2 regions of the Pseudomonas asgharzadehiana genome follow, and region 2 is predicted to be linked to the other one. Evidence: predicted binding sites of a transcription regulator. Region 2 holds the regulator's gene; the other holds the start of a gene.
What was found. The regulator FliA, encoded in region 2, starts transcription of late flagellar genes. The targets are predictions, from matches to a motif close to CTAAAGTTTNNNNNNNNNNNGCCGNTAA.
Positions count from the first base shown of each region.

Region 1: KSS96_RS01460 (methyl-accepting chemotaxis protein) is a predicted target of FliA. The motif match lies at 13,717-13,744, and genes of this name have one in related genera.

Region 1 covers NZ_CP077079.1:311,489-327,805, reverse strand. Annotated here, with positions in the region: gene KSS96_RS01515 (MFS transporter) at 1-41, opposite strand, end outside; gene KSS96_RS01510 (LysR family transcriptional regulator) at 212-1,132, opposite strand; gene KSS96_RS01505 (ABC transporter permease) at 1,187-2,035, opposite strand; gene KSS96_RS01500 (ABC transporter ATP-binding protein) at 2,048-2,899, opposite strand; gene KSS96_RS01495 (ABC transporter substrate-binding protein) at 2,901-3,926, opposite strand; gene KSS96_RS01490 (TauD/TfdA dioxygenase family protein) at 3,941-4,834, opposite strand; gene KSS96_RS01485 (GntR family transcriptional regulator) at 5,100-5,807, shown strand; gene KSS96_RS01480 (DUF3050 domain-containing protein) at 6,138-6,896, shown strand; gene KSS96_RS01475 (diiron oxygenase) at 6,893-7,831, shown strand; gene KSS96_RS01470 (amino acid adenylation domain-containing protein) at 7,828-11,202, shown strand; gene KSS96_RS01465 (SRPBCC family protein) at 11,222-11,686, shown strand; gene KSS96_RS01460 (methyl-accepting chemotaxis protein) at 11,726-13,606, opposite strand; rRNA gene rrf (5S ribosomal RNA) at 13,905-14,020, opposite strand; rRNA gene rrf (5S ribosomal RNA) at 14,130-14,245, opposite strand; rRNA gene KSS96_RS01445 (23S ribosomal RNA) at 14,403-16,317, opposite strand, start outside.
Region 2 covers NZ_CP077079.1:4,516,542-4,532,858, forward strand. Annotated here, with positions in the region: gene KSS96_RS20350 (response regulator transcription factor) at 1-600, shown strand, start outside; gene yegS (lipid kinase YegS) at 559-1,479, opposite strand; gene KSS96_RS20360 (DUF2802 domain-containing protein) at 1,572-1,964, opposite strand; gene KSS96_RS20365 (chemotaxis protein CheW) at 1,965-2,447, opposite strand; gene KSS96_RS20370 (CheW domain-containing protein) at 2,529-3,341, opposite strand; gene KSS96_RS20375 (ParA family protein) at 3,344-4,132, opposite strand; gene motD (flagellar motor protein MotD) at 4,183-5,070, opposite strand; gene KSS96_RS20385 (flagellar motor protein) at 5,165-5,905, opposite strand; gene KSS96_RS20390 (protein-glutamate methylesterase/protein-glutamine glutaminase) at 5,905-7,056, opposite strand; gene KSS96_RS20395 (chemotaxis protein CheA) at 7,105-9,336, opposite strand; gene KSS96_RS20400 (protein phosphatase CheZ) at 9,348-10,136, opposite strand; gene KSS96_RS20405 (chemotaxis response regulator CheY) at 10,155-10,529, opposite strand; gene fliA (RNA polymerase sigma factor FliA) at 10,699-11,439, opposite strand; gene fleN (flagellar synthesis regulator FleN) at 11,436-12,269, opposite strand; gene flhF (flagellar biosynthesis GTPase FlhF) at 12,374-13,690, opposite strand; gene flhA (flagellar biosynthesis protein FlhA) at 13,703-15,817, opposite strand; gene KSS96_RS20430 (cold-shock protein) at 16,090-16,299, opposite strand.

The sequences.
Region 1 (16,317 bases), 1.9 Mb from region 2:
TTGGCTGCGGCCGCAAGGGTGGGGGCAGCGAGAGACGTCATGAACAGGTAACTCGGAATGGGAAATACCCGAGCAGTTTATTCAGGCATACGCATGACAAAAAGTTACTTATCGACAGCTTATAAGTGCGCCAGACGCAATCCTGGGTTGCCTGATACACCGCCATCGGGGGCAAGCCCCCTCCTACATTTGCCCTGTGTACGCTTGAAATTCAGTTCGGTTGGGCTTCCAGCCAGGTGGCGTGGCAACTTTCGCGCATCGTCTCGCGCAGCCATTTGTGAGCCGGGTCTTTGTCGAAGCGCGGGTGCCAGGACTGGGCGAGTACCAGGGTCGGCAAGGAGATCGGCAGCGAGAAGGCACGCAGCGGCAGCTTCAGGCGATTGGCGCTGTAGAGCGCTTCCTTGGGCACCGGCAGGATCAGGTCGGAGTCGGGCAGCATGAACATCGCGCCATGAAAACCCGGAGCGATCATCGCCACGCGCCGCTCCAGGCCCTGGGCGTTCAGCGCGGTGTCGATCGGCCCGCGGGCGAGGCCGCGCCGCGAGATGCTGATATGGGAATAGCTGGCGAAACGTGCGGCGGTGATTTCTTCGTCGAATAAGGGGTGATCCTGCCGCGCCAGGCCAACAAAGGTGGTGGAGAACAGGTTCTGCACCTTGACCTCGGGGCTCGCCGGCAGGGTGTTGCTCACGCGTAGATCCAGCCGCCCTTCGCGCAGGGCTTCGTCATCGGTATCGCCTTCGGGCACGAAACACAGCTCGCACAGGGGGGCCATGCGCTCCATGGTGTCGAACAGTCGGCCACCATACACGCCGATAAAAAAGTCATTGGCGCGCACGCTGAAGCGGCGGCGCAGGGTGCTCAGGTCCACTTGCTCGGACGAGCGAAACAGTAACGCCGCCTGTTCCACCACGGTGCGTACCTGGCCTTGCAACTCCAGGGCCTTGGGCGTGGGCACCAGCCCTCGACCGGCACGCACCAGGATCGGGTCGCCCACCGCTTCGCGAATACGCGTGAGCGTGCGGCTCATGGCCGCCGGGCTGAGGTTCATCCGCCGCGCGGCGCCGACCACACTGCCCTCGTCGAGCAAGGCGTCGAGGGCGACCAGCAGGTTCATGTCCGGTAGTTGCATGCCAAGCACTCGTGAGCGTAAGGGAGTGAACGGGATGCAATCGTAGCAGGTGTATCAGCGCTGCATGCCCCAACGCTTTACGGTGAGCCGCTCGAAGGTGTCAAACACCAGGTTTTCCACCAACAGGCCGATCAGGATCACCACCGCCAGCCCGGCAAATACCTTGTCGGTGTACAGCTCGTTGCGGTTCTGGAAGATGTACCAGCCCAAACCGCCCTTGCCACTGGTGGCGCCGAACACCAGTTCGGCGGCGATCAGCGTGCGCCAGGCAAACGCCCAGCCGATCTTGAGGCCGGCAAGAATCGACGGCAGCGCCGCCGGGATCAGGATGAACAGCACAAAGCGCATCCCCTTGAGACCATAGTTGCGGCCCGCCATGCGCAGGGTTTCGGACACGCCTAAAAACCCCGAGTAAGTATTGAGCGCCAGCGCCCACAGCACCGAATGCACCAGCACGAAAATCAGGCTGTTCTGGCCCAGGCCGAACCACAGCAGCGCCAGCGGCAGCAATGCGATGGCCGGCAGCGGGTTGAACATCGAGGTCAGGGTACTGAGCAGGTCGCGGCCCAATTGGGTCGACACGGCCAAGGTGGTGAGGGCGAACGCCAGCACAATGCCGATCAGGTAACCCTTGAGCAATACCACCAGCGAGATGCTCACCTTGCTCAGCAGTTCGCCGCTGAGCAGCCCGTCGTATAGCGCGTTGAAGGTTTGCAGAAAGCTCGGCAGCAGCAGGTCGTTGTTCTGGTAGCGCGCGACGGCTTCCCAGAGGATCGCCAGCACGATCAGGATCAGGCCCTTGCGCAGCCAGCCTTGTTGCCACAAGCGCTGGCGCAGTGGCAGTTCGCGTTCCACCGGGACGCTGAGCAAAGGTTCGAGGGTGATTTCGTATTCCTGGCGCATGGGTCGCCCTCCTTAGTAAGCGATGCGGATATCGGCAAAACCCAACTCGGGTTCGGCAGCCGTGGTTTCATCGAACAACAAGCGATGAATGCGCCGCGCCGACGCCTGGAAGTCCACACCGCCAAGGCTGTGCAGGTTGTATTGATGGCTGTGGATTTCCGCGCGCACGCGCCCAGGGTGCGGCGACAGCAGCAGGATGCGATTGCCCACCACCAGCGCTTCTTCGATGGAGTGCGTGACAAACAACAGGGTGAAGCGCACCTCTTCCCAGAGCAGCAGCAACTCCTCTTGCATCTTGCGCCGGGTCAGGGCGTCGAGGGCGGCGAAGGGTTCGTCCATCAGCAGGATTTTCGGCTGCATGGCCAAGGCACGGGCGATGGCTACGCGGGCTTTCATGCCGCCGGAGAGCGTATGCGGGTACGCCTCGGCAAAGGCACTGAGGCCCACTTTATCGAGGTAGTGCAGCGCGCGCTCTTCGGCTTCGCGACGCTTGAGGGTGTTGGATGCCAGCAGTGGAAACATCACGTTCTGCTTGACGGTTTTCCACGGTGGCAACTGGTCGAATTCCTGGAACACCACGATGCGGTCCGGGCCCGGTTGCTCGACCTTTTGGCCCAACAGGCGAATCTGGCCTTCGCAGGGCTTGATAAACCCGGCGATGGATTTGAGCAAGGTGGACTTGCCGCAGCCCGAAGGGCCAAGCAACACGTAGCGGTCGGCCGGGTCGATTTCGAAACTGACCTGGTGGGTGGCCCGCACCACGCGCTCGGGGGTGCGGTATTCAAGGCTGACGTTATCCACCGCCAGCAGCGGCTCGGCGGTGTGCAGGTTGCTGGCCGCGTGGCCTTGCAAGGGCGCGTTCATTTCAACTTCCTTGCAGGGGCTTGGCGTCCTGGAAGAAGTAGTCCTTCCACGATTCAGGCTTGTTTTTGATGGCGCCGACACGGTAGAGGAACTCCGCCAGCGGGTAGGTGTTTTTTGGGGTGACGCTGAATTCGAACTGCGGGTTGTCGATGATTTTGAGCAACTCGGCGCGGTCGATCTTGGCGTTGGTCACACGGATATAAGTATCGGCGGCGGCGCCTTTGTCGTTCTGGGCGAACTGCGCGGCTTCGGTCAGTGCCTCGACGAACGCTTTATAGGTCTTGGGGTTGTCGTTGCGGAATTTTTCAGTGGCAAACAGCACGGTTGGCGAGTTGGGGCCGAGCAGGTCGTAGGTGTTCAACACTACGTGCACGTTAGGGTTGGCCAGGGCCTGGTCCTGGAACGGCGGGTTGGAAAAATGCCCGGTCAACTCGGTACCGCCGGCGATCAGTGCGGCGGTGGCGTCGGGGTGCGGAACGGCGACGGTGTATTTGTCGAGGCGATTGAATTCCTGGTCGCCCCACTGCTTGGCGGCGGCGTATTGCAGGAAGCGCGACTGCACGGACACGCCCACTGCGGGGACGGCGATGCGGTCCTTGTCGGTGAAGTCGGCGATGGTCTTGACCTTGGGGTTGTTGCTGACCAGGTAGTACGGGAAATTGCCCAGGGACGCCACGGCCTTGACGTTCTGTTTGCCGTGGGTGCGGTCCCAGATGGTCAGCAGCGGGCCGACGCCGGCCCCGGCTATATCGATGGAGCCGGAGAGCAGCGCATCATTGACCGCCGCGCCACCGGAGAGCTGGGTCCAGTCGACCTTGATGTCGATGCCTTCCTGCTTGCCGTACTTCTCGATCAAGTGCTGATCGCGCACCACGTTGAGCAACAGGTAAACGATGCCGAATTGTTCGGCGATGCGGATCTCACCTTCGGCCTGGGCCGCCGCAGGCGCCACCAGGCTACCGGCCAGCAGGCTCACGCCCAGCCCGAGGGTGGCGGCCAAGCGCGCAAATGGAATGTTCCTGGACATGGTCATGCTCCGAATCAGAAAGGCGCGTCGCCCTGGATGGTGGTGCGAAACAGCTTGCGGCGCAGGTGGCTCGGGCAACCGGCGGCCAGGTGGATCAGCGAGCGGTTATCCCAGAACACCAGGTCGTGAGGCTGCCATTGATGGCGATAGATGTTGTGCGCCAGCACGCTGTGGGCATAAAGCTGGGCCAGCAGGTCACGGCTCTCATCCTCGGGCAGGCCGACGATGCGGGTGGTGAAGCCTTCACTGACGAACAGCGCCTTGCGGCCGTTTTCCGGATGCGTGCGCACGATGGGGTGCACCACTTCGGCCACTTGCGCCAACTGTTCCGGGGTGAGCGTTGGGCGCCAGTTGCCTTCGAATTTGGTTTCGCTGTAACGCGCCGTGTAGGAATGCGCGGCGCTGCGGCCCTCGACGGCTTTGCGCAAGTGCTCGGGCAACTGATCCCAGGCCTTGTGCATGTCGGCGAACAAGGTGTCGCCGCCTTCGCTAGGCAGCTCTTGTGCGTGCAGCATCGAACCAAGGCTGGGCAGTTCTTTATAGGACAGGTCTGAATGCCAGAACTTGCCGGCATCGCCCAGGCCGATGGATTGGCCGTTTTCAATAATGTTGGAGACGATCAGGATTTCGGGATGGTTGGCCAGCAGGAACTGTTTGAGCACATGAATCTGCAGCACGCCAAAACGGCGGCTGAAGGCGATGTGCTGTTCGGGGGTGATGCGCTGGTCGCGAAACACCACCACGTGATGGTCCAGGTGCGCGCGGTGGATGCGCGCAAAATCCTGCTGATTGATTGGCCGGGACAGGTCCAGGCCAATGATCTCGGCCCCCACGCTGCCGGGCAGTGGGCGCACCTCGAAGGCTTGGGCGGCAGGGATCGCTGTTGGAACAGTAGAGGCGGCGGACATGAGTTCACTCCCGGTCGGTCAGGAGATTGACTTTATAGGCATAAGAACTTGATTTTAAATACCGATAATGAATAACGATATGCGGGAAGGGAGCAAGGTGATCGGGCCGTGTAAGATCTGCGAAAAGCCTGGCGTGGGCCGTCGGAATCGCGTGTTGAAACGCTTACAAGCCGAAACCGTGCCTGTTTGACAAGCTTAAGGGCACTCTCTAGTGTGCATTGGATCCAATTAGCCATCACTTTTAGAAAAAGAGCACAACGTAGCCGTGACGCAGAAGCCGACCCCTTTGAACAGCATCAAGATCAGCGGTCCTATTCCCGCCCACCTTGCTCGCTCCGTGATTGAAGAAACCTTGCGCAATGCCATCCTCGACGGCCGGTTGCCCTGTGGTACCGCCATGCGTCAGCAGGAGTTGGCCAGCCTGTTCGGGGTCAGCCGCATGCCGGTGCGTGAAGCCTTGCGCCAGCTGGAGGCCCAGTCGCTGCTGCATGTGGTGACCCACAAAGGCGCCGTGGTGGCCCCCGTGATTGAAGACAATTCGGCGGAGACCTATCAATTGCGGATGTTGCTGGAGTCTGAAGCCTTGCGCTTGTCGATTCCGTTGCTGACCGACGCCGATATCGCCGAAGCGGACGCGTTTATCCGCGCTCTGGAGCAGGAAGAAAATTACGCCGAGATGGGTCGTCTCAATCGCCTGTTTCACATGGCGCTCTACGGCAAGGCGCCTAACCAGCGACTGCTCAAATTGGTGGAACACGGGCTGAATGAGGAAGAACGCTTCCTGCGCTTCAACCTTCAGGCCATGGGGCTGGGCCAGATAACCCAGGACGACCACCGTGAACTGTTGAACCTGGTGGCGCAGAAGAAAGTCGAGGAAAGCGTCCTGACCCTGCGCAATCACCTGATGCGTGGGATGGAAGTTATTACCACCTATCTCAATGGCGTGGACACCACCGGCAAGAAAACCCCGTAACCGGGTTTTCGCCCGCCCTTCTTTACGCTTAACGTTGGGGTACTGTGTCTGCCGGGTAGTGCCCCTGCGCCAAAGAAGCTTCTTATTTAATAAAGCCGCTGCCCACGGCCAATATCATTTAGAAAAACATCCACTACATTCCTATACTCGTTACGTTTTTCAGCCCGCCTATTATCGCTTATCACTAAACCAGACACTTGCGTCGACGGCGCAGCCCATCCGCATGAACAGCGTGCGCGTCGCGCTTGGTTTAGACCTGTTTATCTCTTTGCCGCGTATAAAAGCCCGCTGCTGTTTCACGGCAAAAGCAACAACTTATAGGCCTACACCATGTATCAATCATTACTTGAAAAAAGAAAACTACAGTTATGTAGCCACCCGCTATTAACGGAAATAACCTCGCAAAAAAAGTTACAACTTTTCATGGAGAGCCATGTATTCGCCGTTTGGGATTTCATGACACTTACCAAACGCCTGCAACAGGACCTGAGCTGCACTCGCTTGCCCTGGCTGCCACCGGCCGACCCACTCGCCGCGCGCCTGATCAATGAGATTGTGCTGGGCGAAGAATCAGACGAACACCCCCGGCAAGGCTATTGCAGTCACTTCGAGTGGTACCGGGAGGCCATGCTCGAAGTCGGCGCCAGCCCTTGCGCGATCGACCGCTTCGTCGCACTGCAACGCGAAGGCGTCGAAGCGGGCAGCGCCTTGCATATGATCGATGCACCCGCCGGCGTACGCCGGTTTGTCAGCGACACATTGCACATTGCGCTGCAAGCTCCCATCCACTGTGTGGCAGCCGCTTTTTTTCACGCTCGCGAGCAGGTTATTCCGAACATGTTCGAGCGTTTCCTGCGGTCTGATACGCTCCTGCGTTGCCAGGCGCCTACCTTGCGGGGCTACCTTGAACGCCACATCGAACTGGATGCCGGCCATCACGGGCCGGCGGCTGAGCAGTTGCTCGAACGTCTGGTGCGCGTAGCCCCGGCGTACCGCCAACAAGCCAACGACGCAGCCCTTGCCGCAGTGCAAAGCCGTATCGCGCTCTGGGACGAGATGCGGGCGGCGCTGCAAGAAGTGCAGCCATGAACATCGCCAACTACACCTCGACTGTCGACGACTGGGAGCGCCGCGCGACCATCCGCACACGCCCCCGCCGCCTGCTGGAAAACGATGACAAGTTGATCTATCCGCTATGCCGCCAACCCTTGGTACTCACTGCCACTTTTGTGGAGCAGTGCCCCCAATGGCGCGACTTCGTGCTGGTGCAGAGCTTCTACAAATTTATCAACGATGTGGTGATCTTCGAGACTGAGATCGTCGACAAGACCGCGCGTAACATCGCCAAGAACCGCTTCTCGGTGCCCTTCCCATTCGCCTGCCGCGTGGATGCCATGACGGTAGTGGTGGATGAGGATTACCACGCCCTCGTCGCGTTGGACTTCTTGCAACAAACCCTGGACATGACAGGCGTACAACCGCTGGATCTACCCGCACACATCGAACTGAGCCGCGCTCTGCCGGCGGCACAGGCTCAGGCGCCGGCCCACCTGCGCGACGCTGTGGAGCTGATTGGCGTGGCCATCGCCGAAAATAGCGTCACCCACGATGTGGCGGCGTTTTCCAAGGACAACAGTGTCAAAGCGTCCATTCGTGGCTTGATGGCCGACCACCTGTTTGACGAAGGTCGCCACGCGCAATTCTGGACTCGCCTGGTGCAACACTATTGGCAAACCGCGAGCCCGGCTGACCGTGACAGCATCGCGCACGTGTTGCCGATATTCCTGAGCCATTACCTGACCAATGACCTGCAGAAGAACTTCGACCTGCAGTTGATCGAGCACCTGGATATAAGCAGCAGTGTGCGCGGTGCGCTGCGTGATGAAGTGATCACGCTGGCGTTTCCCATCACCGGCCAGCACCCCTTGATGGGCAATATCATCAACTTCCTGCAACACAGCGGCTTACTGCACACACCCAGTGTGACGCAGGCGCTGAACGACTATCTGCCGGTGCCCGCATGAGGCGCCTGACCATCGGATGGCGCGGCACCAGCAAGGCACTGGGTGCCATCAGGCCGGTACTGGAGCAGTACGGGCATGTGTCTGCTGACGAGGCCATCGACCTGTGGCTTGAAGACGGTAGCCTGCCGTTGCCGGACGAGGTGGGCGAAGCGGCCTGTATAAGGCTGCGCCTGGGGGTTGGCCCGGAAAGTGGCTGTGGGTTGCCCGCGCTACAATTACGCGCCTATGACCGTGGCCAACGACTGTGTGCCGTGCTGAACATCGCCGAAGAGCCCAGTGGCAATGGCCAGCGACTGCGCCAGCAGGTGACAGGCGCACTGGTGGACTGGGTTGCGCTGCACGTCAGTGGCTTTTCACGGGACCCGGGATATCGGCCTCTGAGTACGGTCGCCACGGACTGGCCCGAGCAGGGTTTGCAAGGACTTGAAGCGTTGGCCTTTATGCATCGGTTCAATCGTACACACGACCGCGCATTGAGGCAGGAAGCCCACGTGCCGGTGATCGAACGAATACAGGCCAGCCTTTTCGCTTTCGCCAATCGGCCGGCACTGTGCATCGCCGGGAGTGAGGTGACCTATCGCCAGCTGCACGTGCAGGCCATGGCAATCCAGCAACGCTTGCGCCCGTTACTGGAGGCGCTCGAGGCGCCGCCAGTGATCGGTGTATGCCTGGCAAAATCCGTCGAGCTGTACGCCAGCATTCTCGCGGTACTTGGCTGTGGCGCGGTGTACTTGCCGCTCGCCCCTGACCAGCCTCCTCAACGTCATCAGATGATGCTCGCCGGGGCTCAGGTGCTGCTGGACACCGGCAAGCATCCGTTGCGGGGACGTTTCCTGGCGTTGGATGTCAGTGCCGTCGACCCTGGCGACACCACCGAAACCCTCTGTGCGCCGACATCCAATCACGCCTGCCCGGACGCGCCGTGCATGCTGCTCTACACATCGGGAACCACGGGCCAGCCCAAGGGTGTGCAACTGAGCCAAGGCAACCTGGCGCATTTCACGGCCTGGTTCAGGACCTGTATGGCACTGGATGAACACAGTCGGGTGTTGCAGTTTTCGCCCTTGAGTTTCGACTCATCGCTCATCGATATCTTTCCCACCTTAATCGCCGGCGCCGCGTTGATCATCCCCAGCGAACAGCAACGGCACGACCCCCGGTTACTGGTGGAATTGCTTCGCCGGCAGCGCGTCAGCCATGCGTTTCTGCCGCCCGCGCTGCTCAACCTCCTACCGCTGGACCGTCCTCTGGGTGTGACGCATCTGCTCACTGGCGGCGATGCCTGCGAACCCCATGTGATCGAGCGCCTGGCGGGGCAGTGTCAGCTCCACAACCTCTATGGCCCCACCGAAACCACGGTGCTGATCACGCACCGGACATTGGCCACCCACGACAACAATCGCAACATTGGCACCCCCATCGCCAACAGCCGGGTGCTGATTCTGGATGACCAGTTGCAACCCGTAGATGAAGCGGTAACCGGCGAGCTTTATATCGTTGGGCCTGGGGTAAGCCTGGGGTATGTGAATGCGCCGCAGGAGACCGCCAGCCGGTTTGTCGAGCTGCTGCTGCCGGGGGGCCAGGCCGTGCAGGCCTTTCGCAGTGGCGACCTTGCGCAGTGGACCGCCGAGGGTATCGTGTTGGGCGGGCGGCGCGATGATCAGGTAAAAATCCGTGGGTTTCGGGTCGAACCCCAGGAAATTGAACAATGCCTGCGCAACAGCCGGTTGTATCGCGGGCTGGCGGTGGTGATCGACCCTGACCGCAGGATCCACGCCTTTTTCGCCCAGCCCGAACCAGGTGCTACGGTCGCCGCGTTGCGCACGCATGCACAGCAGTGGCTACCGGACTACATGCAACCTGGCTTCTGGGTTGAACTGCCAGACATACCGCACACTCACCACGGCAAGGTTGATCGCAGGGCGCTGTTGACGCTACCACCACAGCCCATTTTGCAGGCGACCCCCTGCCTTGCGCGCACCGCGCTGCAAGCACAGCTGAGCGGCCTGTGGGGCGAGCTGTTGGGGTTGCCCGCCGAAAACGTGGGTATTGATGACAGCTTCTTCGACCTCGGCGGCCATTCGATTTTGCTGTCGATGTTGTTGTTGCGTGTTCGCGAGCAATTTGGCCGTGGTTTTGCGCTGAGCCAGTTCATTGAAGTCCCGACGGTTCGTACGCTGGCAGCGCTGATGCAAGACGGGGAGCGCCCCGACGCCTCTTCCGGCCAGGCGATCCGGGATGCCCAACGGCCGTGGATGATCAACTCGTTGCCCGAGGGTGCCTGGGGCGATCCGCGCAAAGTTATAGTCACAGGCGCCAACAGTTTCGTCGGTATACACATCGTCGAAGCCCTGTTGGCCGGTGGCGCCATTGAGGTGGCGTGCTTGGTGCGTGAACGACCGGGGCAGTGCGCGATGATGAGGTTTACCCAGGCGCTGCGCGATTACCGCTTGGACCATATGGACCTGAGCCGAGTACAGGTATTCGCCGCCGACATCAGCCAGCCTCGACTGGGTTTGGCCCGCGACGTCTATGACTCTCTCGTCGAAGGCTTCGGTGTGCTGGTGCATAACGCGGCGCAGGTCAACCACGTCATGGACTACGCCTCGCTAGCCAGGAACAACGTCGAGCCCGTATTCGAATGCTTGCGTCTATGCGAGACGCGCTGCAAGAAAGTATTCAATTTTGTCTCGACGCTGTCCGCCTCCAGCAGTATCGACACGGTGGGACGTATCCTTGAAGCCCCTGCGGCGGCCACATTGCCGCTGTATATCAAGAATGGCTACAACCTCTCCAAATGGGTGGCGGAGCGACTGCTGGGGCGCGCGGTTGAAAACGGGGCCTGGGTCAATATCCATCGCCTCGGAAACATCAGCTTCAACAGCCGCAATGGGGTTTGCCGGCCGCAAAAAAATCGCCTGATGCTGATGCTCAAGGGCTCGCTGCAACTAGGCCTGCTTCCGCGGCTGGATTTGAATTTCGACCTGATGCCAGTGGACTTTCTGGCGCGCTTCATTGCGTTCCACGGCAGTCGTTTTCAAGCCGATAGAAGCGTGTTCAACCTGCATAACCCGCAGCCGTTGAGCTGGGAGAATTATCTGGATGCGTTCAGCCGAGCCGGTCATATGTTTGAGCGGGTAAGCATCACGCAATGGCAGAAGGCGCTACAGACGGTGGACCAGGACAACGCGCTGTTTGGCGTACTCGGTTTTTATCTTGATCGCTTGGATGAAGACATCGGCGATACCGGGATGATCCTTCACGAGAACGCACAGCGTGGCGTTGAGCAAATGGGTGAGCAGTATCCCGATAAAACCCCCGCGCTATTGAGCAGAGGTTGCAATTACCTCAAGGCCATCGGTTTTCTATGAATTGCGTCAGGACAACATTATGAAACGGCTGCAACCGGATACGTTAATCCGCAATCCAACGGGACGGCCGATAGTGGCCTCGCGGGTGATCGACTGCCAGGCCAGGCGTGTGTGGAACATGGTGGGGACGTTTTCAGGTTTTGATGTATTCATCCCCGCTCTGTCACACATCGAAATGACCGGTACCGGTGTGGGTGCTTTACGCACGAAGTTTTTCCGAGATGGCAACCAGGTGGTGGAACAGCTCAATAGCCGGGATGAGCACGCCATGTATATGACTTGGACCACCCTCTACAACACTCTGGGCGTGGCTAGATTGTGGGCAGCAATCAACGTGGACGCACTGGAGACACAGTGCTCCAGGGTAACGTGGACCCTCATTGCCGAACCGGAGGACGCTGCACAGGTGGGATTTGAACAATTTGTACAGGCTTTCGCTGAAAGCGCACTGGACAACGTCAGCCGCTTGTTGGGCCCGCAGTAGGAGCGAACACTGCACGCTCCTACTCACACGCTCAACGGCTCAGATTTTGAAGCTGTCGACCAGTTGCTTCAGCCGATTAGCCTGTTGCGACAGCGCATCGCAATCCTTCAAGGTTTCGTTGAGGTTGGCCACGCCCTGCTGGTTAAGCAGGTTGATCTGGTTGATATCCACATTGAGGGTTTCCACCACGGCCGTCTGCTCCTCGGTGGCCGCTGCGACGGATTGGTTCATACCGTCGATCTCAACGATCCGCTGCGTGACGCTGACCAGGCGTTCGCCGGCCTGGTTGGCCACCCCGACGCTTTGCTCACTGGACGTTTGGCTGGCGTTCATGGTGGTCACCGCCTCGCGCGAACCCACTTGCAGCGAAGTGATCATTTTATGAATCTCTTCAGCCGATTCCTGAGTACGGTGAGCCAAGTTGCGCACTTCATCGGCCACCACCGCAAACCCACGTCCCGCCTCGCCGGCACGCGCAGCTTCAATCGCGGCATTCAGTGCCAACAAGTTGGTTTGCTGGGAGATGCCTTTGATCACATCAAGGATGTGGCCGATATTATCGGTGCTGGCGTTCAGTGTTTCGATCTGAGTGCAGGACAAACTGATTTTTTGCGACAGTTCAGACATCGCCAGGATGGTTTGCTCCACCACTTTGCGACCGTCGTCGGCTTGCTCGCTGGCACCGCTGGCGTGCTGTGACGCATCAGCCGCGTTGCGCGCGATTTCCTGAGTGGCGGCACCCAGTTCGTTGATTGCTGCGGCCACACTGTTGGTACGCGCACTTTGCTCATCGGAACCGATGATTGACGCGTTGGAGGATGCCATCACTCGCTGGGACAGGTCGTGCACCTGGCGTGTTGCCGAAGACACTTCGGAAATCGAAGCGTGGATACGTTCCACAAACCGGTTAAACGCACTGCCGACTTCGCCAAACTCATCTTTGCTGGTAACAGCGAGGCGGCGGGTCAGATCACCTTCACCTTGAGCGATGTCTTGCATCGCAACCCCCATAGTGGTCAAGGGCCGCAACAAGACCTGAATCAGCAGGCTCAAGAGCACAGCAATCGCGACCACGGCGATGAGCATAGCGATCAATGCCGACGTGCGGAATTTACCCAACGGTGCGTAGGCTTTGTCTTTATCGATCGACAGACCGATATACCAATCTGCCCCTGGCAAGCCGCTGATCGGAGTGAAGGACAAAATACGATCCTGGCCCTTGAGCACAACCTCCTGATTGACCTTCTCGATGCGTAAGCGGGTGCCGGGATAGATGTCCTTGAGGTTTTTCATCACTTGGTCCTCGTCCGGGCTGACGATGACTTGGCCGTCGCCGCTGACCAGGAACGCATGCCCGATGCCGCCGAAATCCACCGAGTTGATGATTTTCACCAGGGTTTGCAAGCTGAGGTCTCCGCCCACTACACCCAGCAGCTCGCCGTTCTTTTTCACCGGCATGGCGATGGTGACGATCTGCCCGCCTACTGCAGCCATATAAGGCGGCGTGAGCATAGGTTTATCAGCCGCCACGGCTTGTTTGTACCAGGGGCGCTGACGGGGGTCGTAGCCGTCGGGCATTTTTGCATCCGGGCGCTGGGTAAACACACCATTGGTTTGACCCACATAGGTGAACTGGAAGTTCGAGGTGAACGCTGGTTGGTCGACTAGCCCAGGCAAGTCCGCTGCACTGCCTTGGTGAGCTACGTTTTGCGTCAGGCTTTCGAGTACCAGTATTCGACCACTGAGCCAGTTCTGCACACTGCTGGCGGTGAGCTCCCCGGATTGTTCGATGGACGATTCCAGGTTCTGCTTGATGGTGCTGCGCTGCAGGTAGTCGTTGTAAAGGGTGAACAACGCGAAGGCTAAAACCACTACGCCTGACGCGGCCAACAAGATTTTATGACTGAACTTAAGATTCATTTCATCGACTTCTTTTGCCAAAGGGGGATAAGCGTGCCGAGTGGAAATTCCATAAAACGGTAAGCGGAGTGTTCACCCGCTCCATTTCGGTGCACGCATGGCTCATCAAGCTTTCGGCCAAGTCGGAGCAAAACTTAGGGACTTATGGGAGAAATCTGATTTTTAACCCAGGAAAGAGATAGGCGGTAGGCGTTAGCGCTGTTGTGTGTTTTTCACTTGAGGACAACGTGGCGGGATTGCATCCCTCTAAACGACAAAACCCCTGTCTGCGTTAGCAGACAGGGGTTTCGGAATTTAATCTTGACGATGACCTACTCTCACATGGGGAAACCCCACACTACCATCGGCGATGCATCGTTTCACTACTGAGTTCGGGATGGGATCAGGTGGTTCCAATGCTCTATGGTCGTCAAGAAATTCTGTGTACCGGCCCGTCGCAGTATCAACGTGCCGATGAAATTCATGGACTTCTACATAAACAAAACCCCTGTCTGCGTTAGCAAACAGGGGTTTTGGAATTTAATCTTGACGATGACCTACTCTCACATGGGGAAACCCCACACTACCATCGGCGATGCATCGTTTCACTACTGAGTTCGGGATGGGATCAGGTGGTTCCAATGCTCTATGGTCGTCAAGAAATTCGGGTACTGACTCGTGACCAGATGGCCTCGCTTCAGCAAATCGGGTATGTGACAGCAGTCGGTGTTTTGTGAGTTACAAACTTTCGGTTCGTTTCGTCTTCACACACCGCAATCTGATGCTCTTTCGAGTAGTCAAATTGCTTGGGTGTTATATGGTCAAGCCTCACGGGCAATTAGTATTGGTTAGCTCAACGCCTCACAGCGCTTACACACCCAACCTATCAACGTCGTAGTCTTCGACGGCCCTTCAGGGAACTCAAGGTTCCAGTGAGATCTCATCTTGAGGCTAGTTTCCCGCTTAGATGCTTTCAGCGGTTATCTATTCCGAACATAGCTACCCGGCAATGCCACTGGCGTGACAACCGGAACACCAGAGGTTCGTCCACTCCGGTCCTCTCGTACTAGGAGCAGCCCCTCTCAAATCTCAAACGTCCACGGCAGATAGGGACCGAACTGTCTCACGACGTTCTAAACCCAGCTCGCGTACCACTTTAAATGGCGAACAGCCATACCCTTGGGACCGGCTTCAGCCCCAGGATGTGATGAGCCGACATCGAGGTGCCAAACACCGCCGTCGATATGAACTCTTGGGCGGTATCAGCCTGTTATCCCCGGAGTACCTTTTATCCGTTGAGCGATGGCCCTTCCATACAGAACCACCGGATCACTAAGACCTACTTTCGTACCTGCTCGACGTGTCTGTCTCGCAGTCAAGCGCGCTTTTGCCTTTATACTCTACGACCGATTTCCGACCGGTCTGAGCGCACCTTCGTACTCCTCCGTTACTCTTTAGGAGGAGACCGCCCCAGTCAAACTACCCACCATACACTGTCCTCGATCCGGATAACGGACCTGAGTTAGAACCTCAAAGTTGCCAGGGTGGTATTTCAAGGTTGGCTCCACGCAGACTGGCGTCCACGCTTCAAAGCCTCCCACCTATCCTACACAAGCAAATTCAAAGTCCAGTGCAAAGCTATAGTAAAGGTTCACGGGGTCTTTCCGTCTAGCCGCGGATACACTGCATCTTCACAGCGATTTCAATTTCACTGAGTCTCGGGTGGAGACAGCGCCGCCATCGTTACGCCATTCGTGCAGGTCGGAACTTACCCGACAAGGAATTTCGCTACCTTAGGACCGTTATAGTTACGGCCGCCGTTTACCGGGGCTTCGATCAAGAGCTTCGCGTTAGCTAACCCCATCAATTAACCTTCCGGCACCGGGCAGGCGTCACACCCTATACGTCCACTTTCGTGTTTGCAGAGTGCTGTGTTTTTAATAAACAGTCGCAGCGGCCTGGTATCTTCGACCGGCATGGGCTTACGGAGCAAGTCCTTCACCCTCACCGGCGCACCTTCTCCCGAAGTTACGGTGCCATTTTGCCTAGTTCCTTCACCCGAGTTCTCTCAAGCGCCTTGGTATTCTCTACCCAACCACCTGTGTCGGTTTGGGGTACGGTTCCTGGTTACCTGAAGCTTAGAAGCTTTTCTTGGAAGCATGGCATCAACCACTTCGCTAACTAAAAGTTAGCTCGTCATCAGCTCTCGGCCTTAGAATCCCGGATTTACCTAAGATTCCAGCCTACCACCTTAAACTTGGACAACCAACGCCAAGCTGGCCTAGCCTTCTCCGTCCCTCCATCGCAATAACCAGAAGTACAGGAATATTAACCTGTTTTCCATCGACTACGCTTTTCAGCCTCGCCTTAGGGACCGACTAACCCTGCGTCGATTAACGTTGCGCAGGAAACCTTGGTCTTTCGGCGTGGGTGTTTTTCACACCCATTGTCGTTACTCATGTCAGCATTCGCACTTCTGATACCTCCAGCAAGCTTCTCAACTCACCTTCACAGGCTTACAGAACGCTCCTCTACCGCATCACTTACGTGATACCCGTAGCTTCGGTGTATGGTTTGAGCCCCGTTACATCTTCCGCGCAGGCCGACTCGACTAGTGAGCTATTACGCTTTCTTTAAAGGGTGGCTGCTTCTAAGCCAACCTCCTAGCTGTCTAAGCCTTCCCACATCGTTTCCCACTTAACCATAACTTTGGGACCTTAGCTGACGGTCTG
Region 2 (16,317 bases):
CTGATCCAAGACATTCCCGGCTATGCGGTGGCCGGCGAAGCCAGCGATGGCGCGCAATTGCTGGAGCAGTTCAGCGCGCTGCAGCCGGATATCGTCCTGTTGGACCTGTCGATGAAGCACACCAGCGGCCTGGATGCCTTGCAGCAACTCAAGCGCGCCTACCCCAGGAGCAAAGTGCTGATCCTGTCGATGCACACCGACCCGCAGTTGATCATGTGTGCGCTGGAGGCCGGCGCCCATGGCTACCTGCTCAAGGACACCACCGCCAATGAGCTGGAACACGCGCTGGCGGCCTTATCCAACAACGAGCGCTACCTGAGCCCGGCCATCGCCCACACCGTGATCAACCAGGCCTTGGTGCGTAACCAGGCGACCAGCGCGCCTGCCGGCCACAGCCATAACCTTACGGCGCGCCAATTGGAGATCCTGCGCCTGATCGTGCGTGGCAAATCCACCCGGGAGATTGCCCACGGCCTGGGCCTGAGCATCAAGACCGTGGAAGCGCACCGTTCGCAAATCATGAAGCGCCTGCAGATATTCGACGTCGCGGGCCTGGTGTTATTCGCGGTGCGCGAGCAGATCATCAGCCTGGATGACTAGCGGCGAACCCAGCGGCAGGTGCACACGAAGCGCCTTGGGCAAGGCTTCAAAACGCAGATCGTCACCCTGCAGCGGCTCACCGTCGAGGTTGATGTAAAGCCCTTCAGCCTGCTGGATCCGGACCCACGGCAGGCGCGCGCGGACAAACATGGTGTCCAGGCCCCACCCGTTGCTCATCAGCTCACGCAACGTGCCGACCACCTCCTGGGGTGCCGGCAGAATACTCACGTCGAGCAAGCCATCATCGGCCATGGCACCCGGGCACAGCTCATGCCCACCGCCGGCCTGGCGACCATTGCCGATGCCCAGCGCCAGCAGCTCGCCCTTCCAATGAAAATCCGGCCCGTCCAGCTCGGCATAGGCCGCCGTCAATTCGCTGAAACGCGTCAAGCCGGTAAACAGGTAGGCGGCGCCGCCCAGGACTTTTTTCAGGTCTTCGGAGGTGTTGGCGGTGACCTGGCTGCCGAAGCCGCCGGTGGCCATATTGAGAAAGATCTGCCCGCCGACCTGGCCGAGGTCGATCGCCCGCGGCGGCACGTCCAGCATCGCCAGCGCCAGGGCCGGCTCCAGCGGCACACCGGCGGCCTTGGCGAAATCATTGGCGGTGCCCAGGGGCATCAGCACCAGGCTGGCGTCGGTCTTGGCCAGGGCCATCGCTTCGGCCACATCGCGCAAGGTACCGTCGCCGCCACCGGCGATCAGGCAGGTGTATCCGTCGTCCAGGGCTTCGTTGACCAAGCGCTGGGCGTCGCCCCCCTCCCAGGTCACCCGTACCGCCAGCTCCCAGCCCTGCTCACGCCGGGCCTGCACGGCTGCGCGCACGCCCTCGTTGAGGGCTTGCTTGCCGTGGAGGATCAACAGTGCCTTGGGGCTGGTCATGGACGAGGTACTCCTGGATTCAAAGGTGCTTGAAGGATGTGGACCTTGAACCCGTAGCAAAAGTGCGGCAGCAAGTGACAAGCTTGTCGCACTCAGCCCTTGTGCAACTTACTCATCAACTGCGCCTCAGCCTGGGTCAGCCCGCACGACTGGGTCAGCTCGTCCACCGTCGCGCCCATGCCGACCAATTTCGCGGCCTGAGCGAACGACAGGCTGGCGGGATCACGCTGCTCGAGCTGCACCAGTTTGTCCGGCAACGGCGCGAGAATGGCGCGCAGTTCATGCACCTCATCCCCGACCTTCACCGCGCTGCGCTGGTACTGGTCGACCCGCTTGACCAGCTCCAATACACGCCGGTCGCGCACAGCGTCGCGCTCGGCCTGCTGCATCGCCAATTCCCGTTGCTGGCGCAGGTAGCGCAGCAAAAAACCCAGGGTCCCGGCCCACAACAGGGCCAGGACAATCACCGCAGCCTCAAAGAACAATCAGATACTCTCCAGTTCCGACCATTCTTCTTCGCTCATCATCTTGTCCAGCTCAACCAGAATCAGCAGTTCGTTGTTCTTGTTGCACACGCCCTGGATGAACTTGGCCGATTCTTCGTTGCCCACGTTCGGCGCGGTTTCCACTTCCGATTGGCGCAGGTAAACCACTTCCGCCACGCTGTCGACCATGATGCCGACCACTTGCTTGTCGGCTTCGATGATGACGATACGGGTGTTGTCGCTGACTTCGACGGTACCCAGACCGAAGCGCTGGCGGGTGTCGATTACCGTCACCACGTTGCCGCGCAGGTTGATGATGCCCAGTACGTAGCTCGGCGCACCCGGAACCGGAGCGATCTCGGTGTAGCGCAGCACTTCCTGCACGCGCATCACGTTAATGCCGTAGGTCTCGTTGTCCAGCTTGAAGGTAACCCATTGCAGGATCGGATCATCCAAACCTTGTGCGGACGCTGACTTGTTCATATCTCTGACCCCTTCAGATGCCGATGTAGGCGGCGTATTTACTGCTTTTGACCACACTTGCGCGCGGCCCTTATTGTTCAATCAACTGCGTTTGTTGGCAGGCATCGCCTTGACGGCACCGCTGGCGATCAATTCGGCCAGTTCGGCAACGTCGAGCAACGCGCACATATGTTCGATCACGGTGCCCGCCAGCCAAGGCCGCTGGCCCCGGTGGCTGCGCCATTTGATTTCATTGGGATCCAGGCGCAGCGAGCGGCTGACTTGATGCACCGCCAACCCCCACTCGTAGCCCTGCACCGAAATCACGTATTGCAAGCCTTGGCGGAAGTCATCGCGGTAGCGGTCGGGCATCACCCAGCGCGCGGTGTCCAGCACCTTGAGGTTGCCGGCCTGGCTGGGCAGGATGCCGAGGAACCACTCCGGTTGCCCGAACAGCGGCGTCAATTCCTGGCCTTCCAGGGAATAGATCGAGCCCAGGCACACCAGCGGCACCGCCAAGGTCAACCCGGCGACGTCGAACAGCAAGCACTCGAACGGCTCGGCGGCCCACGACGGACGACCGTCGCCGGTGACCGGCGGCGGTGTGATGCTGGGCGGCAGGTGCACTTGCACCACCGGCTCGACCACCACCGGCGGCGTCAGCGCTTCCACGACAACCGGCGCCTCGGGCGCCACGGTCAGCGGCGCGGCGTGTGCATCGCGGGCCTGCTCTTCCAATACAGCCAACTGGAACTCATCCAGGGCGTCCGACGGCGGCACTTCTACCGCCGGTTCCAGCACCAGGATCGGTTCCGGTAATTCTTCTGCGGTCGCGTCTTGCAGCAGGGCGTCCAGGTAGGACTCCAGCGCCAGTTGCGGCCGGGTCTTGGTCTTGAGTTCAACGGGGCGGTTCATCATCAAGCCACCTGCGCCACGAGTTGCTGCGACAGCAGATGCTTGAGCAACGCACGGTAAGCCATGACGCCACGGCTCTTGGCGTCGAACTGCGAAGGCGTGAGCCCGGCGCGGCTGGCATCGCGCAGGCGCGTGTCCACCGGGATGTAGCCGTTCCAGATGCTCTGCGGGTAGGCGTCGCGCAATACGCGCAAGGTACCGAGGGAGGCCTGGGTGCGGCGGTCGAACAAGGTGGGGACGATGCTGTACGGCAGCGGCTGCTTGCGCGAGCGGTTGATCATGGCCAAGGTGCTGACCATGCGCTCCAGGCCTTTGACCGCCAGGTGTTCGGTCTGCACCGGGATCACCAGTTGCTGGCTCGCCGCCAAGGCATTGACCATCAGCACGCCGAGCAACGGCGGGCTGTCGATGATCGCGTAGTCGAAGTCCTGCCACAGTTGCGCCAGGGTCTTGGCGATCACCAGGCCCAGGCCGCTCTGCCCCGGCGACTGACGCTCCAGGGTGGCCAGCGCGGTGCTGGACGGCAACAGGGAAATGCTCTCGTTGCTGGTTGGCAGCAGCAATTGGCCGGGCAAGTCGCCAGGCACACTGCCCTTGTGCAGGAACAGGTCGAAACAGCTGTGCTCCAGCGCATCCGGGTCATAGCCGAAGTAGCTGGTCATCGAGCCGTGGGGGTCAAGGTCAACCACGACCACGCGCTTGCCCGCTTCGGCCAGCAAGCCGGCTAAGGCGATGGAGGTGGTGGTCTTGCCGACTCCACCTTTTTGATTGGCAACTGCCCAGACTCTCATTCGGATGGTTCCTCCCGGTGGGCACAAGCGCGACCGAGACATTGCATAGGTTATTGAGCCGGTGACGGAGAATTGACGGCACTCTGCCGAACCAGCGGTTTTACCGGGGCCGGTGCAGTTTGTGTGCCAGCGCGCTTCAGGGCCGCGTCCGGTGTTGCATTGGCGGTGCCGGTCCCGGTCAGGCTGCGGCGCACATCCAGGTTTCGCGAGACCACCAACACCACCCGCCGGTTGCGCGCGCGGCCTTCCAGCGTGGCGTTATTGGCCACCGGCTGAAACTCGCCGTACCCCACCGAGGCCAGGCGCCCGGGGTTTACGCCCTGCATCGCGAGCATGCGCACGATGCTCGCGGCACGCGCCGATGACAGTTCCCAGTTGGTCGGGTACTGCGCGGTGCTGATCGGCACGTTGTCGGTAAAGCCCTCGACGTGCACCGGGTTCTCAAACGGTTTGAGGATCGCCGCCACCTTGTCGATGATGGTGAACGCCTGGTCGCTGGGCATTGCATCGGCGCTGGCGAACAACAGGCTGGAGTTGAGTTCGATCTCTACCCACAACTCGTTGCCGCGCACGGTCATCTGGTTGGAGCTGATCAAGTCGCCGAACGCGGCACTGATGTCATCGGCGATGCTTTTCAGCGGGTCGCTGGTGCCCCCCACGCCGGCGGCTGTTTCGTCACTGTCGTTGACCAGCGGCTTGGCCGGCGTCACGGTCTTGGGTCGCTCTTCACCGATGGGGATCGGCTTGAGCGCGCGGTCGGCGTCGTTGAACACGCCGATCAGCGCCTGGGAAATGACTTTGTACTTGCCTTCGTTGATCGACGAGATGGAATACATCACCACGAAAAACGCAAACAGCAAGGTGATGAAGTCCGCGTAGGACACCAGCCAGCGCTCGTGGTTGACGTGTTCTTCAGGCTCGCGGCGGCGACGGCTCACAGGCAGGCACCTCTCTGTACACCACTTATGTAACCGCCCCGCTCACAGGGGTGAGCGAGCAAGCTCGCTGGCCACACGTCATTGTTCATATCCATCAGTCCATGAAGCCCTGGAGCTTCAATTCGATGGAGCGCGGGTTCTCGCCCTCGGCAATCGACAGGATGCCTTCGAGCAGCATTTCGCGGTAACGGGATTGGCGCATGGCAATCGACTTGAGCTTGCTCGCTACCGGCAACAACACCAGGTTGGCGCTGGCCACACCGTAGATGGTGGCAACGAACGCCACGGCAATCCCGCTGCCCAGTTGCGAAGGGTCGGCGAGGTTGCCCATCACATGGATCAAGCCCATCACCGCACCGATGATGCCGATGGTCGGCGCGTAACCGCCCATGCTTTCGTAGACTTTGGCCGCGTTGATGTCGCGGCTTTCCTGGGTGTAGAAATCCACCTCAAGGATGCTGCGGATCGCTTCCGGCTCGGCGCCGTCCACCAGCAACTGCAAGCCTTTGCGCGCGTAGCTGTCGGGCTCGGCATCGGCCACGCCTTCCAGCCCCAGCAGGCCTTCCTTGCGGGCGGTGAGGCTCCAGTTGACCACGCGGTCGATGCCACCGGCCAAGTCGACGCGTGGCGGGAAAATGATCCAGATCGCGATCTGCATTGCACGCTTGAACGAACTCATCGGCGACTGCAGCAACGCGGCGCCCACGGTGCCGCCAATCACGATCAGCGCCGCCGGCCCGTTGGCCAAGGCGCCCAGGTGGCCGCCTTCGAGGTAGTTGCCGCCAATGATTGCGACAAACGCCATGGTGATGCCGATCAGGCTCAACACATCCATTAGAGGCAGGCCTCCACCAAATGCTTGCCGATGTCGTCCAGGCTGTACACGGCGTCGGCCAGGTCCGCCTTGACGATGGCCATGGGCATGCCATAGATCACACAGCTGGCTTCGTCCTGGGCCCAGATCGCACTGCCGCCCTGCTTGAGCAGGCGCGCGCCTTCACGGCCGTCGGCGCCCATGCCGGTGAGCACCACCGCCAGAACTTTGTCACCGTAGGACTTGGCCGCCGAACCGAAGGTGATGTCCACGCACGGCTTGTAGTTGAGGCGCTCATCGCCCGGCAGGATTTTGATCGCGCCACGGCCGTCGACCATCATCTGCTTGCCGCCGGGGGCCAGCAGCGCCAGGCCAGGGCGCAGAATGTCGCCATCCTCGGCTTCCTTGACACTGATGCGGCACAGCTTGTCCAGGCGTTCGGCAAAGGCTTTGGTGAACGCGGCGGGCATGTGCTGGATCAACACGATCGGCGCCGGAAAGTTGGCCGGCAACTGGGTCAACACGCGCTGCAAGGCGACCGGGCCACCCGTGGAGGTGCCGATGGCGACCAGCTTGTAGGCTTTGCGCTTGGGTGCCGGCGAATGCGCCGTTGCAGTGGCCGGGGCCGACGTGCGTACCGGTGGCGGTGCAGGCCGTGCAAGCGGCGCCGGCGCCGGGCGACCGAACGAGGCACGGCTGGAGGCAGCCGGCGGAGCCACCGCTGCCGGGGCAGGCGTCGGTGTCGGTGTCGGCGCGCTGAACAGGCTGCGGCGGTTACTGCGCGAGATGCTGTGGACTTTCTCGCACAGCATCTGCTTGACCTTCTCGGGGTTGCGCGAGATGTCTTCGAAATTCTTCGGCAAAAAGTCCACCGCACCGGCATCCAGCGCATCGAGGGTCACTCGGGCGCCTTCATGGGTCAGCGAGGAGAACATCAATACCGGGGTGGGGCAGCGTTGCATGATGTGCCGGACTGCCGTGATGCCATCCATCATCGGCATCTCGTAGTCCATGGTGATCACGTCCGGCTTCAGCGCAATGGCTTGATCAATCGCCTCTTTGCCGTTGGTGGCCGTGCCGACCACCTGGATGCTTGGATCGGCGGAAAGAATTTCCGAGACGCGGCGGCGGAAGAAACCCGAATCGTCCACCACCAGGACCTTGACTGCCATAAACACTCCGTTAGGTGGGGCGGGCGAGACCGCCCTGCCCCACCAGAATCAAATACGCCGAGCGGCGTAACGCTTGAGCATGCTCGGAACATCGAGAATCAGCGCGATCCGACCGTCACCGGTGATGGTCGCACCCGACATGCCCGGGGTTCCCTGCAGCATTTTGCCCAAAGGCTTGATGACCACTTCTTCCTGGCCCACCAGTTGATCGACGACAAAGCCGATACGCTGGGTACCCACGGAGAGAATCACCACATGACCTTCGTGCTGCTCTTCATGGGCGGCCGATGCAACCAGCCAGCGCTTGAGGTAGAACAGGGGCAGCGCCTTGTCGCGCACGATCACCACTTCCTGGCCGTCCACCACGTTGGTGCGCGACAGGTCGAGGTGGAAGATCTCGTTGACGTTGACCAGCGGGAAGGCGAACGCCTGGTTGCCCAGCATCACCATCAGGGTCGGCATGATCGCCAGGGTCAACGGCACCTTGATCACGATCTTCGAGCCCTGGCCCTTGGTCGAGTAGATATTGATCGAGCCATTGAGCTGGCTGATCTTGGTCTTCACCACGTCCATGCCGACGCCACGGCCCGACACATCGGAAATCTCGGTCTTGGTCGAGAAGCCAGGGGCGAAGATAAGGTTGTAGCACTCGGTGTCGGTCAGGCGGTCGGCGGCGTCCTTGTCCATCACGCCACGCTTGACCGCGATATTGCGCAGGATGGTCGGGTCCATGCCCTTGCCGTCATCGGTGATCGACAGCAGGATGTGGTCGCCTTCCTGCTCCGCCGCCAGGATGACTTTGCCGCCACGAGACTTGCCCGAGGCTTCGCGTTCTTCCGGGGTTTCGACGCCGTGGTCGACCGCGTTGCGCACCAAGTGAACCAGCGGGTCGGCCAGGGCCTCGACAAGGTTTTTGTCGAGGTCGGTTTCTTCACCCACCAGTTCCAGGTTGATCTCTTTCTTCAGTTGGCGCGCCAAGTCACGCACCAGGCGCGGGAAGCGGCCGAAGACTTTCTTGATCGGCTGCATCCGCGTTTTCATCACGGCGGTTTGCAGGTCGGCGGTCACCACGTCGAGGTTCGACACGGCCTTTTGCATGGCTTCATCGCCACTGCTCAGGCCCAGGCGCACCAGGCGGTTACGTACCAGCACCAGCTCGCCGACCATGTTCATGATGTCGTCCAGCCGCGCGGTGTCCACGCGCACGGTGGTTTCGGCTTCACTGGCGGGTTTGTCCGCAGGCGGCGCCGCGGCGGCGGCACGCGCTGGGGCCGCAGCCGGCGCCGCCGCTGGGGCAGGTGCCGGTTTGGCGGCTGGAGCGGCTGGAGCGGCAGCTTTGGCGGGTGCAGCCGCTTTGGCGGCAACCGGTGCTGCCGTAGCGGCGGCAGGTGCAACCTCGCTGAACTTGCCCTTGCCGTGCAAATCGTCAAGCAGGGCTTCGAATTCGTTATCCGTGATCAGGCCATCAGCGGCAGGCTGCGCAGGGGCGGCAGGCGCAGCGGCGGTGGCGGCGACTGCCGGCAAGGCGTCGGCCGCAAAGGTGCCTTTGCCGTGCAGTTGGTCGAGCAACGCTTCGAATTCGTCGTCGGTGATGTCGGTGCTGACCGGCCCGCCCGCTGCGGCAGGTGCAGGAGCGGCAGCGGCAGGCGCCACCGCATCAGCGGCGAACTGGCCTTTGCCATGCAACTGGTCGAGCAGCGATTCGAATTCTGCGTCGGTAATGTCTTCGCTGGTCGGCGCCGCTGCCGGTGCTTCGGCGGCCGGGGCTTCGGCTTCGGCCTTGACGGCACTGAGGGAGTTGAGCAGTTGTTCGAACTCAGTGTCCGTGACATCCGCTTCAGGCTCCGCCACAGGCTCCGGCGCCGCTTCAACCACCGGCGCGCAAGTGTCCGCAGGCTCTGCATAGCGCGCCAGGGCCGCCAACAGTTCCGGCGTGGCCGCCGTGATCGGGGCACGTTCACGCACTTGGCTGAACATGCCGTTGACCGCATCCAGTGCTTCGAGAATCACGTCCATCAACTCCGAATCAACGTGACGCTCACCCTTGCGCAGGATGTCGAACACGTTCTCGGCGATGTGGCAGCACTCCACCAGCTCATGGAGCTGGAGGAAGCCGGCGCCCCCTTTTACAGTGTGAAAACCGCGAAAAATTGCATTGAGCAGGTTCGCATCATCCGGGCGGCTTTCCAGCTCGACCAGTTGCTCGGACAGTTGCTCTAAAATTTCGCCGGCCTCTACAAGGAAATCCTGAAGGATCTCTTCATCGGCGCCGAAGCTCATGTGGGTGCTCCTTAGAAGCCTAAACTGGATAACAGGTCATCTACGTCATCCTGACCTGACACAACGTCTTCACGTTTATCGGCATGAATCTGCGGACCTTCACCCTTGGCGAGATGTTTTTGTGGATCTTTTTCCGAGAGGATCGCTTCGCGGTCATGTTCAATGCCGGCAAAACGGTCAACCTGGCCTGCCATAAGCACCAATTTGAGCAAGTTGCTTTCCACTTCGGTGACCAACTGGGTCACACGCTTGATCACCTGACCGGTGAGGTCCTGGTAATCCTGGGCCAGCAAAATATCGTTGAGGTTGCTGGAAACCGTGCGGTTTTCCTGCTCGCTGCGCGACAAGAAGCCTTCAACCCGACGTGCCAGCTCACGAAACTCCTCAGCCCCGACTTCCCGGCGCATGAAGCGGCCCCAATCGGCGCTCAGGGCCTGGGCTTCAGTGGCCATGCCGTTGACCAGGGGCGTGGCGTTCTCCACCAGGTCCATGGTGCGGTTGGCCGCCGCCTCAGTCAGCCTGACCACATAGGACAGGCGTTCGGTGGCATCGGTGATCTGTGAGATTTCTTCGGCCTGGGGCATGTGCGGGTCAATCTGGAAATTGACAATCGCACTGTGCAGCTCGCGTGTGAGCTTGCCCACTTCCTGATACAGGCCGCGGTCACGGGTCTGGTTGAGCTCATGGATCAACTGCACCGCGTCGCCGAACTGGCCTTTTTCAAGGCTGTCGACCAACTGGTGAGCATGTTTTTTCAGGGTCGACTCAAAGTCTCCCTGTGACGTTTCGTTATGCTCCATAGCTCCCCCGCGATGGCATCAGCCGTGGATGCGTTCGAAGATTTTTTCGATCTTCTCTTTCAAGGCCAGTGCAGTGAATGGCTTGACCACGTAACCGTTAACACCCGCCTGGGCAGCTTCGATGATCTGCTCACGCTTGGCTTCGGCGGTGACCATCAGCACGGGAAGGCTGCGCAGCTTTTCGTCGGCCCGCACATGACGCAGCAAGTCGATACCGGTCATGCCCGGCATGTTCCAGTCGGTTACCAGAAAGTCGATGCTCCCGCTGTTGAGGATCGGAATCGCCGTAAGGCCATCATCCGCCTCGACCGTGTTTGTGAACCCAAGGTCACGCAACAGGTTTTTTATGATCCGCCGCATCGTTGAGAAGTCATCAACGATGAGGATTTTCATGTTCTTGTCCAATTCGACCTCCAAGCAGTCTTAAACGCGCCCAGCACCTGGACGCGTCATTTCAATCAACAGGCATTACACAAAAAGGACTGCCGGGGGCACCACGGGCCGAACCCGCGAAGATCCATCACCTTCGCGGTATCGCTTTGCAGTGTCCCCACACTGCCTGTCAGCGCGCTCGCCACTCTCCCAAACGCCCCCGCAAGCGAGCGGCGCACTGGCTGTGTAACTGGCTGACTCGCGATTCGCTGACCCCCAGGACCTCACCGATTTCCTTGAGGTTCAGCTCTTCGTCGTAGTACAGCGCCAATACCAGTCGCTCACGCTCAGGCAAATTGGCAATCGCGTCCGCCAACGCACCCTGAAAGCGTTCATCTTCCAGGTCTCGCGCCGGCTCCATATGAGTACTCGCGCCGTCCTCGTGCAGCCCTTCGTGTTCACCGTCCTGCAACAGGTCGTCGAAACTGAACAGGCGGCTGCCCAAGGTGTCGTTCAAAATCCCGTAATAATCGTCGAGACTCAATTGGAGTTCGGCCGCAACTTCGTGATCTTTAGCGTCGCGACCGGTTTTTGCTTCAATTGCGCGAATTGCGTCACTGACCATGCGCGTATTGCGGTGTACCGAACGAGGCGCCCAATCACCCTTGCGCACTTCATCGAGCATGGCGCCCCGGATACGGATACCCGCATACGTCTCGAAACTCGCGCCTTTGGTGGCATCGTATTTGGTTGACACTTCGAGCAGGCCAATCATGCCGGCCTGGATCAGGTCTTCTACCTGGACGCTGGCGGGCAGGCGTGCCAGCAGGTGATAGGCGATGCGCTTGACCAGCGGCGCATAACGCTCGATCAACTCGCCCTGACTGTCACGGGCGGACTTCTTGTAGGCGTTATAGCCGTTCGCTGTCATAGCACGGGTCCTGCGCTCGTCTGATGTACCAATCGCTCGACGAAAAACTCCAGATGCCCCCGTGGGTTGGCGGGCAACGGCCAAGTATCGACCTTTTGGGCAATAGCCTTGAACGCCAATGCGCATTTGGAACGAGGGAACGCTTCGTAGACCGCACGCTGCTTTTGCACAGCCTTGCGCACACACTCGTCGTAGGGAACTGCACCGACGTATTGTAAGGCGACATCGAGGAAGCGATCCGTGACCTTGGTCAACTTGGCGAACAGGTTGCGCCCTTCCTGCGGGCTCTGGGCCATGTTGGCCAGTACGCGGAAGCGGTTCATGCCGTAGTCACGGTTAAGTAATTTGATCAGGGCGTAGGCGTCGGTGATCGAGGTGGGTTCATCGCAGACCACCAGCAACACTTCCTGCGCCGCGCGCACGAAGCTGACCACGGATTCGCCGATCCCGGCGGCGGTGTCGATCACCAGCACGTCGAGGTTGTCGCCGATATCGCTGAATGCCTGGATAAGGCCGGCATGCTGCGCCGGGCTCAGGTGCACCATGCTCTGGGTGCCGGAGGCGGCCGGCACGATGCGGATCCCGCCAGGGCCTTGAAGCAGCACATCGCGCAGCTCACAGCGCCCCTCGATCACATCGGCAAGCGTGTGTTTGGGCGTCAACCCCAGCAGAACGTCGACGTTCGCCAGTCCCAGGTCAGCATCCAGCAGCATGACGCGACGGCCAAGTTCTGCCAGGGCCAGGGACAAATTCACTGACACGTTAGTTTTTCCGACGCCACCTTTGCCGCCGGTCACCGCGATCACCTGTACGGGATGCATGCTGCCCATTTTATTTCTTTACCTTGTCTTGCTTAGACGCAGGCTACATGGCTTGGCCGCGTGAATCGCTTGCAGACCATCGATGTAGATACTTTTCACGGTGTTCATCTGACTCAACCGACCCGTTTTGCCGGGTTGTGATAGAGATCGGCGAACATGTCGGCCATCGCTTCCTCGCTAGGCTCGTCTTGCATTTGTACGCTGACGGCGCGGCTGACCAACTGATGACGGCGCGGCAGATGCAGATCATCCGGGATCCGCGGCCCATCGGTCAGGTAAGCCACCGGCAGTTCGTGGCTGATAGCCAGGCTCAGCACTTCACCCAGGCTGGCGGTTTCATCCAGTTTAGTCAGGATGCAACCGGCCAGCCCGCAGCGTTTGTAGCTGTGATACGCAGCGGTAAGAACCTGTTTCTGGCTGGTGGTTGCAAGCACCAGGTAATTTTTTGACTTGATGCCACGCCCGGCCAGGCTTTCGAGCTGCATACGCAACGCCGGGTCGCTGGCTTGCAGGCCGGCGGTGTCGATCAGCACCACGCGCTTGCGCAGCAGCGGGTCGAGGGCATTGGCCAGGGATTGACCGGGGTCGACATGGGTAACCGGCACATTGAGGATGCGGCCCAGGGTCTTGAGCTGTTCCTGGGCGCCGATACGGTAGCTGTCCATGCTCACCAGCGCGATATTCTGGGCGCCGTACTTAAGCACATAACGGGCGGCAAGCTTGGCCAGCGTGGTGGTCTTGCCCATGCCGGCCGGGCCGACCATGGCGATCACTCCGCCCTCTTCCAAGGGTTCGATCTGTGGCGTGGTGATCATCCGCGCCAAGTGGGCCAGCAACATGCGCCAGGCCTGGCGAGGCTCTTCGATTTCGTGGGTCAGCGCCAACAGGTCGCGGGACAACGGGCCGGACAGGCCGATGCGTTGCAGGCGACGCCACAAGTTGGCCTGTTGCGGTTTGCTGCCTTGCAGTTGGGTCCAGGCCAGCGAGCCGAGCTGCACTTCGAGCAACTCGCGCAGGCCATTGAGTTCAAAGCGCATCGAGTCGAACGCGCGCTGGTCGACTGCGGCGGCCGGGGCGGGCGCGGCAGGACGCGGCGGTTCGATGAAAGTGGGCTCGACCAACGGCTCGGCAGCCGTCAGCGGCAGGCCGGCGAACAACTGGCGATTGGTGGTGGCATCGCTGTCGCCGCGCATGCTCAGTTCGGCCTGGGCCGAGACGATGCGCGAGGCAGTCTTGCGCAGCTCGTCTTCAAGCTCCATGTTCGGCACGCGCGGCGCCAGGGCCTGGGGGGTGTAATCCAGGGCAGCCGTCAGCTCGACACCGCCGGCAATACGACGGTTACCGATAATCGCGGCGTCGGCGCCCAGCTCATCACGGACCAGTTTCATGGCCTGACGCATATCGGCGGCGAAAAAACGCTTCACTTGCATAACCCACTACCCTCAGCCGTTGGGCCCTACTGTCGCGACGATAGTCACTTGCTTGTTGTCAGGAATTTCCTGATAAGCCAAAACGTGCAAATTCGGTACTGCCAGGCGCCCGAACCGCGACAACATTGCCCGGACCGGGCCTGCCACCAGCAGAATCACCGGTTGGCCCTGCATTTCCTGGCGCTGCGCGGCGTCGATCAACGAACGCTGCAGTTTTTCAGCCATGCTTGGCTCCAACAGAACGCCCTCTTCCTGGCCTTGTCCTGCCTTCTGAATACTATTGAGCAATATTTGTTCCAACCTTGGTTCCAAGGTGATCACAGGCAGCTCAGAGTCAAGCCCTACAATGCTTTGCACGATTGCACGCGACAATCCGACACGCACCGCCGCCACCAGCGCGGCGGTATCTTGACTCTTGGCGGCATTGTTGGCGATGGCCTCGGCAATGCTGCGAATGTCGCGCACCGGCACCTGTTCGGCCAGCAGCGCCTGCAGCACTTTGAGCAGTTGCGACAGCGACAGCACGCCCGGCACCAGCTCTTCGGCGAGTTTTGGCGAGGCCTTGCCCAGCAAACCCATCAATTGCTGGACTTCTTCGTGACCGATCAACTCGTGGGAGTGCTTGTACAAAATCTGGTTGAGGTGGGTGGCGACCACGGTGCTGGCGTCCACCACGGTATAGCCCAGGGACTGCGCCTGGCTGCGCTGGCTGATTTCGATCCATACCGCCTCCAGGCCAAAAGCCGGATCTTTGGCGGTAATGCCGTTGAGGCTGCCGAACACCTGGCCGGGGTTGATCGCCAGCTCGCGGTCCGGGTAAATCTCGGCTTCGGCCAGGATCACCCCCATCAGCGTCAGGCGGTAGGCACTGGGCGCCAGGTCGAGGTTGTCGCGGATGTGCACGGTGGGCATCAAAAAGCCCAGGTCCTGGGACAACTTCTTGCGCACCCCCTTGATCCGCGCGAGCAATTGGCCGCCCTGGTTGCGGTCCACCAGCGGAATCAGGCGGTAGCCGACTTCCAGGCCGATCATGTCGATGGGCGTCACGTCGTCCCAGCCCAACTCCTTGGTTTCCTGGGCACGGGCCGGGGATGGCAGCAGCTCCTGCTGGCGCGCGACCTCCTGCAGCGCCTGCACTTTGACTGCGTTTTGCTTTTTCCAAAACAGGTAGGCACCGCCGCCGGCCAATGCGGCCATGCTCAGGAACGACACATGAGGCATGCCCGGCACGATACCCATGATCGCCATAATGCCCGCCGCCACGGCCAGGGCCTTGGGCGAGGCGAACATCTGCCGGCTGATCTGCTTGCCCATGTCTTCGGAGCCCGACGCACGGGTCACCATGATTGCAGCGGCTGTTGATAACAACAGTGATGGCAATTGCGCCACTAAACCGTCACCGATGGTCAGCAAGGCGTAGACCTTGCCCGCGTCGCCGAAGGTCATACCGTGCTGGAAGATACCCACGGCAATGCCGCCGATCAGGTTGATGAACAGAATCAGCAGGCCGGCGATGGCGTCACCGCGCACGAATTTGCTGGCGCCGTCCATGGAGCCGTAGAACTCGGCTTCCTGGGCCACTTCCAGGCGGCGCGATTTGGCCTGGTTCTGGTCGATCAGGCCGGCGTTGAGGTCGGCGTCGATGGCCATCTGCTTGCCGGGCATGGCGTCGAGGGTAAACCGCGCGCTCACCTCGGAAATCCGTCCGGCGCCTTTGGTCACCACCACGAAGTTGATGATCATCAGGATCGCGAACACCACGATACCGACCACGTAGTTACCACCGATCACCACTTCACCGAAGGCCTGGATCACCTTACCGGCCGCGGCGTGGCCGTCCTGGCCATGAAGCATCACCACGCGGGTAGAGGCCACGTTCAACGCCAGGCGCAGCAGGGTCGCCACCAGCAAAATCGTCGGGAACACCGCAAAATCCAGGGGCCGCAGGGCATACACGCACACCAGCAGCACCACCACCGACAGGGCGATGTTGAAAGTGAAGAACACGTCGAGCAGGAACGGCGGCATCGGCAACATCATCATTGCCAGCATCACCAGCAACAACAACGGCACACCCAGATTGCCCCGCGAGAGGTCAGTCAGGGTCGTACGGGCCGTGCCGAGCATTTGAGAGCGATCCACCACCGGTATTCCTCGTAACGTAAAGCAAACTTTTGACGCCGGGAGGCATCCTGGTGGCGGTATTGCAAGAAGCTGTCCAACTTTGGTTTGGGGGCGTGAACAACCTCACAAGCGAGCGTTTCTAAAGCCCTAGCCCCAGTTAAATGTGGGAGGGGGCTTGCTCCCGATGGCGGTGTATCAGGCAATAGATTAATTGGCTGAACCACCGCTATCGGGAGCAAGCCCCCTCCCACATTTGGATGTGTGTGCGTCCAGCGCTACCCCGCAACGGGTCGTACGTTCATAGCCTGATGCCCTTTCTTTCCTTGCTCGCTCTCGAACTCAACCTTCTGATTTTCTTCGAGCGTCCTGAACCCTTCACCCTGGATCGCGGAAAAGTGAACAAAGAGATCAGCTCCACCCTCATCCTGAGTAATAAACCCAAAGCCCTTTTCCGCGTTGAACCACTTCACCGTACCCCTAGCCATTGTCGTTCTCCGTAATCG